3 regions of the Paenibacillus sp. AK002 genome follow, and region 3 is predicted to be linked to each of the others. Evidence: predicted binding sites of a transcription regulator. Region 3 holds the regulator's gene; each other region holds the start of a gene.
What was found. Region 3 encodes NrdR, which represses ribonucleotide reductase genes. Its sites were predicted from a motif close to AACACNATATATNGTGTT; they were not measured.
Positions count from the first base shown of each region.

Region 1: M1D70_RS22300 (adenosylcobalamin-dependent ribonucleoside-diphosphate reductase) is a predicted target of NrdR. The motif match lies at 1,121-1,138, and genes of this name have one in related genera.
Region 2: M1D70_RS07855 (anaerobic ribonucleoside triphosphate reductase) is a predicted target of NrdR. The motif match lies at 1,112-1,129, and genes of this name have one in related genera.

Region 1 is NZ_CP096377.1:4,992,812-4,997,064, forward strand. It holds gene M1D70_RS22300 (adenosylcobalamin-dependent ribonucleoside-diphosphate reductase) at 1-1,004, opposite strand, end outside; gene M1D70_RS22305 (DEAD/DEAH box helicase) at 1,426-3,183, shown strand; gene M1D70_RS22310 (YqhG family protein) at 3,185-4,147, shown strand.
Region 2 is NZ_CP096377.1:1,833,914-1,838,166, reverse strand. It holds gene M1D70_RS07855 (anaerobic ribonucleoside triphosphate reductase) at 1-1,077, opposite strand, end outside; gene M1D70_RS07850 (PCYCGC domain-containing protein) at 1,313-1,852, opposite strand; gene M1D70_RS07845 (replication-associated recombination protein A) at 1,908-3,215, opposite strand; gene M1D70_RS07840 (hypothetical protein) at 3,457-3,738, shown strand; gene M1D70_RS07835 (HelD family protein) at 4,039-4,253, opposite strand, start outside.
Region 3 is NZ_CP096377.1:5,400,895-5,405,147, forward strand. It holds gene M1D70_RS24005 (TetR/AcrR family transcriptional regulator) at 1-25, opposite strand, end outside; gene M1D70_RS24010 (nuclear transport factor 2 family protein) at 220-999, shown strand; gene M1D70_RS24015 (YhgE/Pip domain-containing protein) at 1,252-2,442, shown strand; tRNA gene M1D70_RS24020 (tRNA-Ala) at 2,568-2,640, opposite strand; gene nrdR (transcriptional regulator NrdR) at 2,820-3,293, opposite strand; gene M1D70_RS24030 (alpha/beta-type small acid-soluble spore protein) at 3,440-3,667, shown strand; gene M1D70_RS24035 (lytic transglycosylase domain-containing protein) at 3,736-4,253, opposite strand, start outside.

The DNA of each region.
Region 1 (4,253 bases), 410 kb from region 3:
GACATCTGGTTGTAGTATTCCATGAAGACGACGCCCGGCTCTGCCGATTTCCATGCGGACTCGATAATGGTGTGCCATACCTCGCGTGCTTTAACCGTTTTATATGGAATGATGCTGCGTCCGGCCTTCTTCCATTTATCCAAATCGCCGTCCCACAGCTCATCGTAATCGGGATCGGTGGTGTCCGGGAACACGAGCTCCCAGTCCAGATCTTCCTTCACGGCTTTCATGAAATCGTTGCTGACGCATACCGACAGGTTCGCGTTCGTGACTTGTCCCATCGTCTGCTTCACCGTAATGAAATCCTCCACGTCCGGGTGCCAATCGTTGATCATCAGCATGAGCGCCCCGCGGCGGCTTCCGCCCTGCTCGATCAGGCCTGTCGTATAACTGAACAATCCTCCCCACGATACCGCACCGCTGGAGGACCCGTTCACACCTCTGACGATCGCGCGCCGAGGACGAAGGGAAGACAAGTTGATGCCGACACCGCCGCCGCGCGCCATAATCTCGGTCATCTCGCTCAGGGTTTCCATGATGCCGCCCCGGCTGTCCTTCGGGGAAGGAATGACGTAACAGTTGAACAGCGTCAATTCATCGCTTGCACCCGCTCCGGCCGCAATCCGTCCGCCCGGCACCAGCTTCCAATCATCCAGAATCTCGCGGAACTTCCCGCGCCACTCTTCCTGCAGTTCCGGCGTTGCCTCAACCGATGACATGGCGGCTGCGAGTCGATCCCACATTTCTTCCGGCGTTTTCTCGATGGTTAACGTCAGCTTCTCCACATCCGACTCCACAAGCTCGCCCTTCCGTGTCTTTACGGTGACCTTGCGGCCTTCGCGTTTCACGATTTCGCCAACTTCCTTGGTCGGAAATTTAGGATCATCCTTCGTCAGCACGAGCACCACGTCGCCGACCTTGGCGTTGTTGGTGTCCGCATCCTTCCAGGCATACCGGTCCAAAAAGATCTTCTCGCTTAAACCTTCCAGCCGCTGATTCTGCATCGTACTCAAGTGCAACTACCTCCTATATAAGATATAAAATTAAAAAGATTCCCAAGTATGTGCTCACCAACAACATAACCTGTTATGTAGCCGGTCAAACATCTAAAACCACTATATACACCACATATAGTGCTGTTTATTCATTATACTACACTATATATAGGTTAACTATGCCGATAATGTGAAAATTAAGCCGACAGTTCCAAGCTCCCGCGCGCAAGCTTCCGCTTTCTTCCTCTCGCTCTCTTTTTCGCTGATCCCTATGAAAAAAAAGGATGAAAATATCCAATTCCAGCAGCCGTGCGCTCTATAGGGTATTCCGCGGCTCCCGAATCCGTGCAAGGTTATGAAGACTTCTTTTTTCGTCCATACTACATATACACCGCTGGCCCGGAATCTTTCATCACAGGAGGAGATCGACATGAACCAACAGCCATCTGCCGACTCAGGCATGATTTTCGACCCGCGCCTTCCCGTTCCATTGCAGATCGACCGTTCTTGGTTTGACGATCTCTCTGGCCGACTGGACAAAGGAGGTCCTTGGGGTGACTATCGTCTGGCCCAGCTTGCCGTTGAGGGCGAGAAATCGCGCCTCGTTACAAGCTTTGAAGAACTGCAGTGCCTCAAGCACCTTGGCGGTTTATCCCCACTCCCCCATCAGACCGATACCGCAAGACGCGTTTTGTTCGAGATGTCGGGCAGAGCCATTCTGGCGGATGAGGTGGGACTTGGCAAGACGATTGAAGCCGGTCTTATTTTAAAAGAATACATCGTGCGCGGACTGGTATCCAAAGTGCTGATTCTCGTACCTGCTTCCCTGGTGCTGCAATGGGTCCGCGAGCTGAACTCCAAGTTCGGCATTCCCGCGGTCGCGCAGAAAAAAGCGTACTCCTGGGGCAATGACATCGTTGTCGCCTCCATGGATACGGCCAAGCGCGATCCGCATCAGGAGCTTCTGCTGAACGAGGAATACGACATGCTCATCATCGATGAAGCGCACAAGCTCAAGAACAAGAAAACATCCAATTATCAATTCATCCAAAAGCTGCGCAAAAAATACTGTCTCCTGCTCACCGCCACGCCGGTGCAGAACGATCTCAGCGAGCTCTTCAATCTCATCACGCTGCTGAAACCGGGCCAGCTTGGCGGCCAAGGACAGTTTGCCGCTAATTTTGTCGTGGATAAACGAAGACCGAAGAACCAGGACCAGCTCAAGGATGAGCTGTCCAAGGTCATGATCCGCAACCGCCGGGGCGAGGGGGAAGTGAAGTTCACGAAGCGGTCCGTCCGCAACGTGGGACTCAGCCTTTCGCCTGAAGAACAGTCATTATACGACGGCGTTACGTCCTTCGTCAAAGATCAGTATCAGGCAGCTGGGGGAAATTTAAGCAGTATGCTGTCGCTCGTCACCCTGCAGCGGGAAGTATGCAGCAGCCGGGATGCCGTCTTCGTAACCCTTGTTAATCTGTCCAAGAAGCTGCCGGAGGACTCTCCGCTGCGCGATAAAATCTGGGAACTGGTCTATCTCATCAAGGCCATCAAAGCTAACACCAAGGCGGAAAAAGCCATCGAGCTCATTCAGCAAATGAACGAGAAGGTCATCGTCTTCACGGAATATCGGGCCACGCAGGAATACTTGCTCAATTATTTTCGCGATCACGGGCTGATTTCCGTCCCGTACCGGGGCGGCATGAACCGCGGCAAGAAGGACTGGATGATGGATCTTTTCCGCGGCAAGGCGCAGGTCATGATCGCGACGGAAGCCGGCGGCGAAGGCATCAACCTGCAATTCTGCCACCATATGATCAACTTTGACCTGCCCTGGAACCCCATGCGGGTCGAGCAGCGGATCGGACGCGTGCATCGTCTCGGCCAAACCAATGACGTGAAGATCTACAACCTGTCGACTTCGGGAACCATCGAGGAGCATATCCTGAACCTGCTGCACGAGAAGATCAACATGTTTGAGATGGTCATCGGCGGGCTGGACGTTATCTTGGAGCGCTTCGAGAAGAAGGAATCGATCGAGAAGAGCCTGTACAAAATCATGCTGGAGTCCGGCAATGATGATGAAATCCGCCAGCGCATCAGCACATTGGGCGACTCCATTCACCATATCAAGCAGGACATCGAGCTGGAAAGCACGGCCGAAGAAACTCTCAGAGAGGAAGAAGCCTAATATGACCATGACGCCGCAGGAGGTGCAGCAGCACTTCATGGCCTATTTGGAAGCCACCGAATGCACCGTCATCGAAAAATCGCCTGAGCATGTCACCGTGAAACTGTCGCCGCAGGCCGACAAAATGCTCACCAACCGCCCCTATTACTGGGGGTTCGTGGAACGTACCGGAGCTCCCGCCGAAACGCTGTCGTTCAACTTCGTGTTTGATCCGGAAAAATACGACGAACGGCTCGCCAAGGCCGAAGAAGCCAAAGCCAAAACCCAGCTCAACGCACCCGCGCAGGATCCGCTGCTGGCGCGCTATTACGGGAACGCCCCGGTACTGCCGATCTTGGGGCCAGGCCGCATTCAGCGGGAGAATATCGGTTACGGCAGCAGCCGGCTCGCCCAGATTTGGAATGCCTCCCGCGAAGAGGGCAAATGCGTGTATCTGTTCCAGCAGCGGGATGCCGAACCGCGTCCCAGGGGCCGTTCCACGCCTTATGAGCAGTGGCTGGGCGTCTGCTTCAAGGTGGAGTTCAGCTGCGATCTGAAGCGGGAGGAATTGTTTTTTCTCGGAATCTCGCTGTCCGGCCGCTCGATTACCGAAGACTTCCCTGCCATTCTGAATGGGCGCGAATTGACTCCTCGCCTTCCGGAGAGCGTTCACGTCAGACCGGCGGCTCTCACCCTGGAGCAGGCCGCAGCTGCCCTGGAGAATCATCTGATCAACAAGCTGAGCAAGCTGGATTACGATTGGGCGGCGAAGGCTAGGGAACGCCTCAAAGACGAACTCATGGTCATCGACGGCTACTACGAGGAATTGCTCAAAGAGCAGGACGAAGAGAAAAAGGCGCAGATCGAGGAGCAGTACAAGAACCGCCGGTCGGAAATGCAGTGGCAGTACGAGCCGAAAGTGAGCCTGTCCGCCATAACCTGCGGTCTGTTTCATCTGTGTTCGCCCGTGGGCGCGTCTTCATGACGCCTCTCTACAAAAGCAGGCAAAAAAAGAACCATTCTCCCTTCCCCTGCCGCGACAGCTTGCAACAGCCTTTGCAGAGCTTGTCCGATATGATGATTCCATCACA
Region 2 (4,253 bases), 3.4 Mb from region 3:
AATATGCTGCGGAAATATTGGCGTCTCTCCCCCGCCGAGCCCCTTCATCGTGGCATCCAACAGGGCGTGGGACACCAGCCTTCCTTCGGTTGACGTGCACATGCCGTAATTCAGCGAAGTGAAAGGAATTTGTCCGCCGGCCCGGCTGCTCATCGTATTCAAATTATGGATCAAGGATTCCGCGGCCTGCTTTGCTTCATTCACCGTTTCGCTATAGGCGTAATGATAGATTCGCGGGTATATGTCCTTCAGCTGCTCATTGTCTATGTATATATCGTGATCCTCAAGAGCTCGTTCATACGGCCGATCCTCTCCCAGCCCCGCTTCTTCGAAGTAGGCCAGCCCTTTGCGAAAATGCCGACGAAACGATTTGCCGACATACGGCGCGAGATCCCAATCGATTTTGCTGCCGGACACGCCGCCGAATTGGCTGTTCTGCTGGGATTGAAAGATGATGGCTACCAGCGCCATGGCGGTCATGATGCTCTGCGGCGGCCTGACCGATCCGTTACCGGTATTGAAGCCCTTGGCCAGCAACCGGCCGAACGGGATGAAGATGCAGTTCGTCGTTCCCAGCGCATACTGGTCCAGGTCATGAACGTATACATACCCATCCCTCACCGCTCTCGTGAGCTCTGTGGGGAGGATGAATTTGCTTGCCATCCATTTGGAGTATTCGGAGCCGATCCGGCTCATTTTTCCGCTGAAGGATTCCCCGTTCAGATTCGCGTTCTCCCGCAGCAGGTCCAAATCGGTTACCCCGATCACATCCCTGCTGATCTTATAAAGCTCTCCCCGCCGCATCCGCTCCAGATCGCGGGCCTCCCTGTAATGTTGATAGGCAGCCGCTACCTCGGGATAACCCGTGCTTTGCAAATGCTCCACAACGATATCTTGTATCTCCTCCACGCTAACCTGTTCCATCCCCGCAGTGGCGTGGGCAACCTCATCTCCAATCCGCAAGGAAGCATCCTTGCGGGAAACACCCTCCACCGCCATAAACGCTTTATCCACCGCCTCCACGATCCGGCTTGTCTCAAATTTCACCAGGCATCCGTCTCTCTTCATGACCTTCATGAATAGGAACAACTCCTCTTCTCCATATCGTTAACACACTATATATAGTTTTGTTTTATCAATTTACATCCATATATAGTTTCATGCTGTGATATAGATCACGATGGTCGGTCTTTAAAATTGAATAGGGCTGCACTTACGCTTAACCCCGTAGGGGATAGTGCCCTACAAAAAAAGGCACCTCGGGCGATCCTGGGATCACCATCGGGTACCTTCTTGTTTGACCAATAACAATTTAACTTTCCACAGGCGGCATCGGGGTTGGCGTCGGCTTGGCATAGCCGGTGCTGTATTTCTCGTCGATCGCGGTCCGGATATCCGTTAAGCTCATGCCCTCGCTGCTCATTTTGGCAGATTCCACGGCAATGTCCAAACACACCCCGCAGCGGGTGCCGTGATCGTCCCACACCACCGTGCCGTCCTCCTGAATCTCATCGATAAAACAGTTCAGGTTGCTCTCATGACCGGCACTTTCCCCGCAGCCGCAATAACAAGGAATGTATTTCAGGACATCACTCACCTGCGCGGACAAAGCATAAATCGTTTGGAGCTCGCTGGTCTGGCTCTTCAAAAAGGTCGGCAGCTCATCAATCGAAGCCGTCGCCTCCTGGATATCCCCGTTGGACAGCTGCGTCTGATGTCCGTGCTCATGCGCCGCCTCGGCTGCCTGTCCACTTACGCCTTGCTCCTGGGCGCTTTTTCCCGAACAGCCGCTCAGCATAAGGCCGGCGGTCAGCAGCAGGATGACAAACCGTTGTTTCCCTGTTTTCATCATTCATTTCCTCCATTTAACTTAACTAACGGCCGTGAACCGTTTTCGCTAAAGTTCCTTATTCTTCGCGCCGCAGCCGCTGGTTGTGAGCGATCTTGGCTTCGTTCCCCTGCTCCGTGGCCTGATAGAACACTCGGCGGGAGATCTCCTTCGGCAAATACTCCTGTTTCACGTAATGGCCCGGATAATCGTGCGGGTACTTGTAGCCGACATGTCCCAGCTTCACCGCCCCCGAGTAATGCGCATCGCGCAGATGCAGCGGAACCTCCGCCGATTTCACTTCATCCATGGCGGACATCGCGCGGGATATGGCGGATACAACGCCATCGGATTTCGGGCTCTCCACGGCGAACAGGATCGCCTGGGCGATGTTCAGCTTGGCTTCCGGCCAGCCGTTGTTCCGGTACGCATCCAATGCGCTTACCGCCTGCACCATGGCTTGGGGATTGGCAAGCCCGATATCCTCGCTGCTGGCAGCGATCAGGCGCCGAATGAACACCATCGGGTCCATTCCGAGCTTTTCGACCGCATACAAAAACCAGAACAGCGCCGCATCGCTGGAGCCCCGAATGCTCTTGTGAAAGGCGGACAGCACATCATACTGCGTGGACTCGTCCGCACGCACGGTAGGCCGGCGAATCGATTCCTCCGCCACTTCCAGCGTGATATGGACCGTACCGCTTGCGTCCGGCGGCGTTGTCATCGCGGCCAGCTCCAACGCATTGAGTGCACGCCGGATATCCCCGTTCGCCATGGCTGCAATGTGCTCCAGCGCTTCCTCATCGGCCTTGAGATCCATGAATCCAAGACCCTTGTCTTGATCGGTCAGCGCGCGCCGCATCGCGATCATGGAATGGTCCTTGGTCAGCGGCTGAAGCTGGAATAAAGTGGACCGGCTCATTAGGGCCCCGTTGACGTAATGAAAGGGGTTCTCGGTCGTCGCGCCGATAAATATAATCGTGCCGTTCTCTACGGCAGGCAGCAGCGCGTCCTGTCTGGAGCTGTTGAACCGGTGCACCTCATCCAGGAACAGGATCGTTTTGGTGCCGTACAGGCTGCGGTTGCTCTGGGCCTGCTCAATGACTTCCCTGACGTCCTTAACCGAGGCTTCCACCGCGTTCAACCGAACAAAATGCCCCTTCGTTTGCTGGGAGATGATATGCGCAAGCGTTGTTTTGCCGCATCCCGGCGGGCCGTACAATAAAATCGACGAGACCTGGTCCGCCTCTATGGCCCGCCGGAGCAGTTTGCCCGGTCCGATAATATGCTCTTGTCCTATATATTCATCCAGCGACGAAGGGCGCATCCGATCGGCCAGCAGCCGGGAATCCCGGTCCCCTTCACGCCCGATACTGAATAAATCCATGACAACACTTCCTTGTCTGATATCGATGCAAAAACAAGTCGTTCCAATTCCAATCCATCACGCTCTATCATATCATATTCGAATTCGCCGTGCCTGCGCTGCGGCAACTTCCTGTCCTACGCTTCATTCGTCCCATGGCTCGGATATTGCATCTTATTTTGAACATATCCAACTTTTATCGAACCGGAAGCGTTTCATACAATAGGGAAGCGTTTGAAAAACCTGATCCGGGGAGAATCTTATGACGACTCGCAAAAAATCCGTACGCAAATTGTACAACGCGGCAATAAATATGGCGATCAGTATACTGGGGCTCTACCTTCATGTCAGCACCTATCATCTTTTACAAGAAACATTCGGCCCCGGTTACCTCGACGATGAGAGACTGGCGATAAACCTGCTGTATGCCGTCCTCATCCTGCAGTTCCTGCTCGGCTTGTACGTCTTCATACGTTCAGCCATCATGCTTTACGAGTACAGGCAGGGAATCCGGAGTGAGGACGACGATGAGGTCTTGTTATAAAGCATGTCACTTAACCACTATGCACGAAGGGAGACTATGGAATTGAAACGAAAGCCTAAGCGAAAAATGACCCTCTTCATCCTCCTGGCAGCTGCCTGTTCCATCCTCGCTGTCTGGACGTTAATCCGGTTTATCGAAAATCTCGGCTCCTCCTACCAAATGCTTGGTTAAACCCCTAGCAAGCCCCTGCACAACAAAAAGTCCCGCAGAGGCAAACACATGCTGCCATGTGAATCCCTGCGGGACTTCCGATTCTATCTATTGACACTTCTGGATCCGACAGCCTTTATGCAATCGCACTTACTCCGCAGGCCAGCCGCTCGCCATAATCTCTGAAGCCTCCGCCATGATATACGATGGCAGCGGCTCCCCATGCAGCAGCCACAGCTCATGCAGTGCACGCGTACAGCCTACATACATTAGCTTGGCATCCCAAGCTTTCTCCGCGTAATGCGCCTGGTCCGCATCTGCCACCACAACGGCATCGAACTCAAGACCTTTGGACAAATACACGG
Region 3 (4,253 bases):
TTCTTAGGTCGGTTTTCTTGTTCATTGTTTTCGTTCCCCCTAAATTTATTTAGGTCGTTAAGCGACAAAGTTTTATGAGTTGTCTGTTATCCAGCATTACTAAAAATATTGAATATTGAGCGTTATATTAGCCTCTATTATAATGAGCAACAGATAAATAAACAACGTACTGTTCATTATTTATCTAATGACCAAAAAAATTTCAAGGAGGATATTCCAATGACATCCAACCATCAAAATGAGCTTGTTCGTAAGGCAGTCGCCGTACTGGAAAGTTTTGAGAGCGGCAACCCCGAAGCGATTACGGCTTACGTTCATCCAGATCAATATATTCAGCATAACCAGGCCTTACCCGATGGTCGTGAATCCATGCTTGGCGCACTTGATCATTTACAGGAAATGGGTACTAAGGTAAGCATTAAGCGTACTTTAGTCGACGGAAATTATGTGGCTCTTCATTCTGTATATCATTTTCACGGCCCTAAAATCGTATTTGATCTCTTCCGTTTTGAGAATGGACTAATCGTCGAGCATTGGGACAATTTGCAAGAGATGGTGGAGAAGACACCAAGCAATCATACGATGATTGACGGACCGGTTACGATTAAGGATATCGACAAGACGGATGCCAACAAAGCATTTGTCAAAAGCTATGTTGAGAACATCTTGCTCGGGAAGAACCCTGACCTGCTTGCCTCTTACTTTGATGGAAATCACTACATTCAGCATAGTCCGCATATTGCAGACGGCCTTTCCGGTCTTCACGCTGCTTTGCAGGCTCTGAAGGAGAGAAATATTGAGTTTCAATATACTCATGTCCACCAAGTAATCGGACAAGGCAATTTTGTCCTTACAATGAGTGAAGGTCTATTTGATGGTCAACATACTGCTTTCTACGATATGTTCCGCGTAGAGGATGGAAAGATCGGTGAGCATTGGGACGTAATCGAGGCCATACTGCCGGCAGAAAAACGAAAAAATTCGAACAGTAGATTTTGAAATTTGTGTAGCTAAATCGCAAGGCATCGCCGAAATTTAAGTGCGGTGATGTCTTGCGCTTCACGAATGTACTTGAGCAATCAATTTTGTAATCAAAAAGATACAGAAGCGTTGCTGCAGCAACGCTATTTTTGTTCATTGCCATGAAGTGACCGTGTGATGCAGCCATATTATATGGTGGCCCTTCACAAATGAACATTGCCGTTGATAATCAACCATATGTTCATTATAAAGAACAAGGAGTAGTGGATCATGAAAATGCTGACACAAAAAATGATGTGGCTGGGAATGGTGCTCGTCCTGATCGTGTTGACCGTATTCGGGGCAGCGATGATGGGATCGGTGCTTGGATCAAAGCCAAAGGAGGTCCCGGTGGCCCTCGTTATCCTTGACCAGCCGGCGGAGCTGCCGACCGGAGGAACGTTTGCGATAGGGGAAATGATCCGGGAAAAGTTGCTGTCGAGCCCGGCAATGCCGTTTGTCTGGCATGTCGTGGATTCCGAGGAAAAGGCTCGGGAAGGACTGGATAAACGCGAATATTACGGAGCGATGGTGATTCCGACGGATCTGAGCAGCGGTTTACTCTCGTTAGCAACTCACTCGCCGATTCACCCTAATGTGAAAATCATCTCCAACGAGGGTATGAACACCCAAGCCTCGATGGTCGTAAGACAGACAATGGGGCAAGCAATGAAAATGATCAATGGGGAACTGTTGCAGCAGCTGCTTGGACAGATCGGACAGCAAACGGAGCAAATTCCGGTTGAAACGGCTAAAGCTTTAATGACACCGGTGAACGTTCTGGAGGAAGTCGTGCATCCAACGGGAGTGAATAATGCGTCGGGGAATGCGCCGGGTTTGTTGACCCAGATTATATGGATCGGCAGCATGGTGACCGGAGTCGTCTTGCTCCTGGCTAGCCAGAAGGCGATCGCCGCGGGTTCAAGAAGATGGACAGTCAGCGCGCTGCAAGCTATCGGGGGGCTTGCGATCGTCGGCATCGCCACGTGCTTCACCATATGGATGGCTTCGTCGTGGTACGGCATGGAGCTGGCGAACGCGGGGGAGACGTGGTTGTTCTTATGGTTGGCTGGATCGGCGTTCTTCTTGTTGCAATCTTCCTTGCTGAATTGGATCGGATTCCGGGCAATACCGCTGCTCGTACTGCTGATGTTCTTCTCCGTGCCGCTGCTGAACATGGCTCCGGAGTTCTTGTCGCAGACGACGCGAGCTTGGATCTATTCGTGGACGCCACTGCGGTTCGCGGCAGGAGGGCTACGGGAAGTAATGTACTTCGGCGGACTGGACGCAGCTCACTCAAACGCCTTGATTTTGCGGGGCGTCGCCGGTGGATTTTTGGTCTTGCTGCTCACTTCCGGATTTAAGGCCGATCGAGCAACACATGCCGCCCCTGCTTCTGTTACAGGCGATACAATAAAGTAAGAACAATCAACGATGCGTTGTACTTCCTTTTTTTACGCTCATGCTATAATTAAATTTTCTGGGAAGTATTAAAAAGTTATTTAAAAACAAAAAAACCCTTGATTTCTCAAGGGTTCCTCTTCGTATGGAGCCTAGGGGGATCGAACCCCTGACCTCATCGCTGCCAGCGATGCGCTCTCCCAGCTGAGCTAAGGCCCCGTAAGCGACTTCTATATCATATAAAAAATCAGCAGGCATGTCAACACTTTTTCAGAATTTTTTGATAACGCGCTGAGCCTTTTTTCCTTCTCTATATAATGTCACTTATCGATGATGAGAATTTGGCGCCATGAGAGCGCCGGAAGAGCACCAGGGTCGCTTAAAGAACCGTGGCGCTCTTACAGCTCCTGTACGTCCGTATCCTTGGACAGCAGGCTTTTCAGTTCCTTCATGAACATATTGATATCTTTGAATTGCCGGTATACGGACGCAAACCGAACGTAAGCCACCTCGTCGACCGGATATAACCGTTCCATCAGAAGCTCCCCGATCTGGCGGCTCTCCACTTCCGCTGCCGCCGTATTGCGCAGCGCCTTCTCAACATCCGAAACGATCATATCCAGCTGGTCCACGGATACCGGACGCTTCTCGCATGCCCTTATCAAACCGCGGAGCACCTTCTCCCGGCTGAACTCTTCGCGGCTTCCGTCCTTTTTCACGACGATCAGCGGCGTTTCCTCCACCATTTCAAAGGTTGTGAACCTCTTGCTGCACTGCTCGCATTCCCTGCGGCGGCGGATGGACTTGTTCTCGTTGGCTGGCCTGGAATCCAGCACTTTCGTTCCGGCATAACTGCAATATGGACACTTCATAAGTTGTCTCACTTCCTTTGTATTCAGCGTGATACGCCCTTAATGGGCGGCAGAAAAATTTACCAGCAAAACTTTTGTCTTTTATGTTATGAAAATGCGAGACCCGAGACATAATACTTTTACCAACCCAAGGAGGTGAACTTAACATGGCACAAAGCAACAACAACTCCAACAACCTGGTTGTTCCTCGCGCAAACGCTGCTCTTGAGCAACTGAAATACGAGGTAGCTCAAGAACTTGGTATCTCCATTCCACAAGACGGATACCAAGGTAACATGACTTCCTATGAGAACGGTTCGATCGGGGGATACATCACAAAACGTCTTGTAACCCTGGCCGAGCAACAATTGGCTGGTCAATACTCCGGTCAATAATTGATTCTTCCTTAAAAAAGGAGTGTTGGGGGCTCGATGTAAGAGCCTGTCCAGCGCTCTTTTTTTCTTTAGAAGCCGCCCTTATACACATCCGTATATTGATTATAATAATAAATCACGCGCTGTACATAATGCCGGGTTTCCCCGATGGGTATACTCTTCACGTTCTCATAGGTTCCATCCCACATGCCCTTGTTGATCCAATTCTTGACGTTCCCCGGGCCCGCATTATAAGCGGCGATGGCGGCAATCGGATTGCCGTCCATTTCTTTGTGCAGATTCTGAATGTACCAGGTGCCCAGCTGGATGTTTGCATCCACTTCATTCTTTACGCTCAGCAGGTTCACCGACGGGAGCTTGGCCATTTCCATCGCCCAGTTCGCCGTATCCGGCATCAGCTGCATAATGCCCAGCGCGCCCTTCTTGGATTCCTTGCCCGGCTTGAAATTCGTTTCCACCCGGATGATCGAGGCCACCAGAAACGGATCAACCTCATAATAGGCGGCATGTTTGCGGATCTCATCCTTATAATGGATCGGATACAGCAGGGTCATCCAATTGGAGCTTAGGAACAGCAGCGCTACAA